Regions from separate parts of the Kitasatospora sp. NPDC056138 genome, predicted to be linked through region 2. Evidence: riboswitches for the same ligand, from Rfam matches in the RefSeq annotation. Region 2 holds a riboswitch; each other region holds the start of a gene.
What was found. Region 2 has a riboswitch for cyclic di-AMP ahead of ACFC1R_RS14555 (transglycosylase family protein). Riboswitches for the same ligand answer to the same signal wherever they lie in the genome.

Region 1: another riboswitch for cyclic di-AMP. It lies ahead of ACFC1R_RS29490 (transglycosylase family protein); the one in region 2 lies ahead of ACFC1R_RS14555 (transglycosylase family protein).
Region 3: another riboswitch for cyclic di-AMP. It lies ahead of ACFC1R_RS35165 (transglycosylase family protein); the one in region 2 lies ahead of ACFC1R_RS14555 (transglycosylase family protein).

Annotation. Positions count from the first base shown of each region.
Region 1 covers NZ_JBHJVK010000061.1:42,104-44,358, forward strand. The annotation lists gene ACFC1R_RS29485 (nucleotide disphospho-sugar-binding domain-containing protein) at 1-769, shown strand, start outside; cyclic di-AMP (ydaO/yuaA leader) riboswitch at 1,159-1,313, shown strand; gene ACFC1R_RS29490 (transglycosylase family protein) at 1,318-2,255, shown strand, end outside.
Region 2 covers NZ_JBHJVK010000019.1:13,428-15,682, forward strand. The annotation lists gene ACFC1R_RS14550 (cytochrome P450) at 1-565, shown strand, start outside; cyclic di-AMP (ydaO/yuaA leader) riboswitch at 860-1,060, shown strand; gene ACFC1R_RS14555 (transglycosylase family protein) at 1,065-1,922, shown strand; gene eno (phosphopyruvate hydratase) at 2,146-2,255, shown strand, end outside.
Region 3 covers NZ_JBHJVK010000093.1:16,488-18,742, forward strand. The annotation lists gene ACFC1R_RS35160 (hypothetical protein) at 1-272, shown strand, start outside; cyclic di-AMP (ydaO/yuaA leader) riboswitch at 966-1,135, shown strand; gene ACFC1R_RS35165 (transglycosylase family protein) at 1,122-2,252, shown strand.

The DNA.
Region 1 (2,255 bases), on a different contig from region 2:
CGGTGCGCCGCTGGTCACGGCCAAGCTGGGCATCCCCACCGTCGTCCACAACTTCGGTGTGATGCCCGGGCTCCCGATGGTCGGCCAGCTGGCCGAGGTACTCGCCGACGAGTACCGCGCGCACGGCCTGACCGGGCCTGCCGAGAGCACCGTGCTCGACGTCGTCCCGGCCTCCCTCGGCGGCGACGGCACCGGCTGGCGAGTCCGCTACGTCCCCTTCAACGGCGGCGGCACCGTCCCCGCGGACCTCCTCGGCCGCAGCGAGCGCCGCCGGATCGCGGTCACCCTCGGCACGGTGCTCACCGAGTACGCCGGGGTCAGCCCGATCGCCTGGCTGACCGAACAGGCCGCGGAGGTGGACGCCGATTTCCTGCTCGCCGTCGGCGACACGGACCTCGCCCCGCTGGGCACGCTGCCCGACAACATCCGCCCGCTGCCGTGGACCCCGCTCGCCCAACTCCTCGACGCCAGCGACGCCGTGATCCACCACGGCGGCTCCGGGACCATGCTCACCGCGGCCGTCGCCGGTGTCCCGCAGCTCATCCTGCCGCAGGGCGCCGACCACTTCATCAACGCGGACGCCGCCGAGGCCAGGGGCTTCGCCCTGCGCGCGGACAGCAGCACCGTGGACGCCGCACTGCTCACCCGCCTGCTCGACGACCGGAAGCTGCGTGAGGCGGCCGACGGCATGCAGACCGAGATCGCCGACATGCCGTCGCCCGCGGCCCTGGTCGCCGACTTCGAGCAGCTGCACCGCGGCCAGCGCTGAGGCCGGCCACGGCCGCGGCCACGCCCTCGCCGATCCGGCCCAGGCCCAGGCCCAGCTCCACGGACTCCACGGCCGGATCGGCACGTTCGACCGCCTGGTCGAGCGGCACGCTTCGGGGCGCGGGAGCGACCGTACGGCTCCCCGTGCCCCGGCGTGTCGACGGCCCTGCACCAGCGGCCCTGTGTCGCCTGCCCGCACCGGGCTTCCGGTCCGGCACCGGGCCGGAAGCCGTGGTCAGCGCGGGTTTCGGCGACGCGCTGGACAGGTGTCGTGATTTTTGTGTGATGTTCAGGATGCGGGCTTGTTATCGAGGTGATGATCCCTCTAGTCTCCCTGCAGTCCGCTTTTGCGGGCTCCCGGACGCAGTACGCCGAGTCCTGCCCACCACGCGTTCCGGGACACCGAGCAAACCCCTGGGCAGGAGCGGGGGACCCAGGTTAGTTGCCGCCCCCAACGGCTTGGGGTGAAGCCGCGTACCCACGCGGCCGGGCCACCTCCCGGTCCGAACCCGACAGCTCACCTCGCAGGCGTACGGAGAGGAACGTCCCGTGGTCTTTTCCGGTTCCGGCCGTCACCGCCGTCCCACCCAGGCCGATCGCGCCGTCGCCGCCGCCGGAGTGGCGAGTGTGGGCCTGGCGCTTCCGCTGCTCACCGCCGCCGGGGCGCACGCCGCTCCCGTCAAGACCTGGGACGCCGTGGCCCAGTGCGAGACCGGCGGCAACTGGAGCAGCGATGACGGCAACGGTCACTACGGCGGCCTCGGTCTGACCCAGCGCACCTGGGTCGCCTACGGGGGCGACAAGCTCGCCGCCGAACCCGACCACGCCACCAAGAACCAGCAGATAACCGTGGCCGAGCGCGTCCTCGCCGACTCCGGCCCCGGTACCTGGTCCAAGTGCGCCGAGGAGGTCGGCCTGACCGGCGGCACTCCCGCGACGAAGACCACGCCCACCCCGGCGCCTTCGGCCACGCCCACCTCGACGCCTTCGGCCACGCCCACCCCCGTGCCGAGCACCACCCCCGCTTCCCCGACGGCCACGCCCACTCCGAGTGCGCCCGCCGCCGACAGCAGCAGCCCCGCGCCGGGCACCCCCGCGCCGCCGTTCCCCGGCAGAGCGGGCTACGACCCGGCCAACGGCGTGTACTGGTACCAGGACGGCGGCGTCTGGCACTGGACCATCCAGCACGACGTCTACATCCAGCACATGAACGCGACCGCCCCGTCCTCGGCCCCCAGTGCAACTCCGGGCACGGGTACGGGTACCGGTGCGGTGACGCCGGGCCCGACGGACCCGGCCGCCCCCCAGACGTCGCAGTCGCCGCAGTCCGACAGCCCCACGACGGGTGCGTCCACCCCCGCGCCGTCGGCACCGGGCACGCCCGCCACCGGCTCCGCGACCGCCACGCCGCAGGTTCCGGGCACGCCCGCGGCGTCCGCCGACGGGACCACCTCCCCGCTGACGCCGGGCTCCACCGGTGCGCCCGC
Region 2 (2,255 bases):
CACCGAGAACGAGGCCGCCGCGATGGCGTTCATCCTGCTGTTCGCGGGCTTCGAGACCACCGTCAACCTCATCGGCAACGGCCTGTTCGCGCTGCTCCGCCACCCGGAGCAGCGGGCCCGGCTGCAGGAGTCGGTTCTGCGCGGGGAGAAGGAGCTGCTGGCCACCGGCGTGGAGGAACTCCTGCGCTACGACGGTCCGGTGGAGCTGGCCACCTGGCGGTTCGCGACCCGCCCGCTGAGCATCGGCGGCGTGGAGATCCCGGTCGGGGACCCGGTGCTGGTGGTACTCGCGGCCGCGGACCGCGACCCGGCCAGGTTCGCCGAGGAGAACACCCTGGATCTGGCGCGAAAGGACAATCCGCACCTGGGTTTCGGCCACGGCATCCACTACTGCATCGGCGCCCCGCTGGCCCGACTCGAGGGGCAGGCCGCGCTGGCGACGCTGCTCACCCGGCTGCCGGACCTTCAACTCGCCGCCGACCCCGCTGAACTGCGCTGGCGAGGTGGTCTGATCATGCGTGGACTGCGCGAACTGCCGGTTTCCTTTACCGCGCAACAGCGCTGATCTTCCCCGCAATCCGGCAGTCATTCTTGGGATTTCGGTGAGATGTGCCACATGGTGTCCGGAGGCTTCCGGACACCAGGCAAACCGGGCGTGTCGGGCTGACGGCGTGTCTGATTTGCCCTGTTTGCGACTCTCTGAATACGCATCAAACCGGACAAAGCCACACCGTTTGTAAGCGCACATAAACAGACCGTAATTCCCGTGTGATGTACGGGATATGAGCTTGTGATTGGTGTGAGGGTATGCGTAGTCTCCGTTGAGTTCGCAGTTGCGAACCCCGTTGCGCGGAACGCCAAACCTTGCCCGCCGCGCCTCGGGACACCGACCAGAACCCTTGGGCAAGGGCGGGGGACCCAGGTTTCGTCGCCGTCCCCACGGCTTGGGGTGAAGCCGCCTCAGCAGGGCAGGAAGCCATTCCTGTCCCGCCTACCGCGGCCGGGCCAACCTCCCGGTCCGAACCCGACAGCTCACCTCGCAGGCGTGCGGAGAGGACACCTTCATGCTGTTCACCGGTTCGGGCCGTCACCGTCGAAAGACCCAGGCCGAGAAGGCCATCGCCGTCGCCGGTGTGGCCGGCGTCGGCCTCGCGATGCCGCTGCTCGCCGCCACCGGCGCGCACGCCGCCTCCGTGTCGACCTGGGACAAGGTCGCCGAGTGCGAGAGCGGCGGCGACTGGAGCATCAACACCGGCAATGGCTTCTACGGCGGTCTCCAGTTCACCTCCAGCACGTGGAAGGCGTACGGCGGCGGCCAGTACGCCGACCAGGCCAACCACGCGAGCAAGGGCCAGCAGATCGCCGTCGCCCAGAAGGTCCTCGCCTCGCAGGGGCCCGGCGCCTGGCCGGTCTGCTCGGTCGAGGCGGGCCTGGGCAAGGACGGTTCGGCGGCCGACGTCGACACCGGCAGCTCCAAGTCCAGCTCGTACAGCAGCAAGAGCAGCAGCACCAAGAGCAGCAGCGCCAAGAAGCAGTCCTCGCAGGACGCTTCCCCGTCGAGTGCCGCCCCGAGCTTCCCCGGCCACGCCGGGTACGACGCCGGTTCCGGCAAGTACTGGTACCAGAAGAACGGCGGCTGGTACTGGACCAGCCACCAGAGCATCTACAACCAGTTCGCCGGTGGCGCCGCCCAGCAGGCCCCGGCCCGGCAGGCCCCGGCCCAGAGCCCGGCTCCGGCGGCCGCCACCACGCAGAGCGCCTCCGGTGACAGCTACACCGTCAGGGACGGTGACACGCTGTCGGGCATCGCCCAGGCCCAGCACCTCTCCGGCGGCTGGCAGCACCTCTACGATGCCAACCGCTCCACCATCGGCGGCAACGCCGACCTGATCGTCCCCGGCCAGGTGCTGCACCTGAGCTGATCCCCCGTGGCATGAGGGGCCGTTTCCGCGCGTGCTGCGGAAACGGCCCACTCGTCGTCATTCAGGTGAACTACCGGCGAGTAGCGGGCCACACGCTGAGACGGGGCCAAGGCCAGCGTGGCCAGAGGGCCCGGTGCGGTTAGGCTCTGGTCGTAACGACTCCGCAATCGTCCGCAGACTGCACCCTCTGTCCGTAGGACCTGCTTCCGCTAGGAGATGCCTCGTGCCGTCCATTGATGTCGTCGTAGCCCGTGAGATTCTCGACTCGCGTGGCAACCCCACGGTCGAGGTCGAGGTCGGCCTCGACGACGGCAGCACCGGTCGTGCCGCTGT
Region 3 (2,255 bases), on a different contig from region 2:
CCCTGGACGTGCCCGGCTCGGTGGCCGCCGCGGTCGAGCACCTGAAGGCCACCGGCTCGCAGCGCCCCGCGCTGGCCCCGCTGGTCATCGGCCCGGAGGCCGACCCCGAGCTGCTGGCCGCGGCCGCCGAGGAGACCGGCTGCCCGAGCGCCGCCCCGCTCGGCACCTACCCGACCGTCGGTCAGCTGATCGCCTCGACCTACCTGGCCGCCCTCAACCTCCCGGCACCGGGCGAGTCCCCGGTCGCCGTCGAGGAGCAGCCGGCCGGCTGAGCGCACACCGGATCCACCCGAGAGGCCCCCTCCGAGGGGCCTCTCGGCGTTTCCGGGCCTCCCGCCGCCCCCGGCACGCCCGAACCCGGCCCTGCGGACCGCAGGGCGGCTCCCGGGCGCGCCCGGCTGGCCGCAGCACCCGGGCGGCCAGCAGCGGGTCAGGTGGACAGCGGCGGGTCGGATGGCCAGGGGCGGGTCAGGTGGACAGCGGCGGGTCGGATGGCCAGGGGCGGGTCAGGTGGCCGGCGGCCAGTGGCGGGTCAGGTGACGCGGGAGCCCTGCGGGTTGCGCGCCCCCTGCCGCCCCCGCCCCGAGTCGGCGCAGATCGGGAGCGTTTGCCTCATTGGCGAACAATTCGGACATCCCCCACCACCCGTTCCACCCGGCCGCGTTGACCTCGATTCCGCCGACGAGTGGGACTTTTCAAAAACTTCACAAACGGCGGACCGACTCGCCGAAAATGCCACCGCGTCACCTGAAAGACAGGCAGATCGCCAACCGGACGGGAGCCCTGAAAGGGGCCCATCGGTTTCCCGGGAAATGTCCATTCGTATTCGATCTTGAGGGGTTGGCAAATGACCTGTGAGGGAGCTCACAGGTGTTTGCGGTTTCAACTTAAGTCTGCTTAACGTGCTCCCCGTTCGTTGACACACGGACCCAGCTCTTCCGGAACGCCGAGTCCTGCCGCCGGAGCAGCTGGCAGCGCAGAACGCACCTACGGCAGGGGCGGGGGAACCAGGTAAGTCGCCCGGGAGCCGGTCAGAAGTGGCCGACTCCGGGCTAGGGGTGAAGCCGTGCACAGCGCGGCCGGGCAACTCCAGCCCGAATCCGACAGCTCACCTCGCAGGCGTGGGAGAGGAACGCACCTTCATGCTGCCCATCAACGCCAACAAGCGTGCCCGCCGTCTGATCGCCGCCACCGGTGTGGTCGGCCTCGGCCTCTCGATCCCCGCCCTCACCGCCGTCGGCGCCTCCGCGGCCACGGTCGCCACCTGGGACAAGGTCGCCCAGTGCGAGAGCAGCGGCAACTGGAGCATCAACACCGGCAACGGCTTCTACGGTGGCCTCCAGTTCACCTCCTCCACCTGGGCCGCCTTCGGTGGCACCCAGTACGCCCCGCAGGCCAACCAGGCGACCAAGGACCAGCAGATCGCCGTCGCCGAGAAGGTCCTCGCCTCGCAGGGCCCCGGCGCCTGGCCGGTCTGCTCGGTCAAGGCCGGCCTCACCAAGGGCGGCACCCCCGCCCAGGTCGACACCAGCGCCGCCGCCCCGGCCGCCGCGCCGAAGCCCGCGACCCCGGCCCCCGCCGCCAAGCCGGCTGCCAAGCCCGCCGCCCAGGCCCCGGCCGCCGCGCCGACCGCGGACAGCGCCCAGTACACCGTGGTGGAGGGCGACTGGCTGTCGACCATCGCCCAGAAGAACAGCGTCGAGGGCGGCTGGCAGAAGCTGTACGACCTCAACAAGTCGCTGCTGACCAGCGGTCCTGACGTCATCTACCCGGGCCAGCAGCTGGCCCTGGGCGGCACCGCCCCCGCCGCCCCGGCCCCCGCCGCGCCGAAGCCGGCCGCCCCGGCCCCCGCCGCCAAGCCCGCCGCCCCGGCCGCCACTCCGGCCGCGACCGGCAGCAAGGCCGCCGCGATCAACTTCGCGCTCTCCAAGGTCGGCCAGGCGTACGTCTACGGTGGCAGCAGCGACGGTGGCTGGGACTGCTCCGGCCTGACCCAGGCCGCGTTCCGCCAGGCCGGCATCTCGCTGCCGCGCGTCGCCGCCGACCAGGCCGACGTCGCCAGCCGCGTCTCGCTGGACAGCCTGCAGCCGGGCGACCTGCTGTTCTGGTCCAACAACGGCAGCAACTCGGGTGTCTACCACGTCGCCATCTACATCGGCGACGGCAAGTACGTCGAGGCCGCCAACCCGAAGGCGGGCGTGAAGATCGAGACCATCGCCAACTACGCCCCGGACTTCGCCGGCCGCGTCTGACGG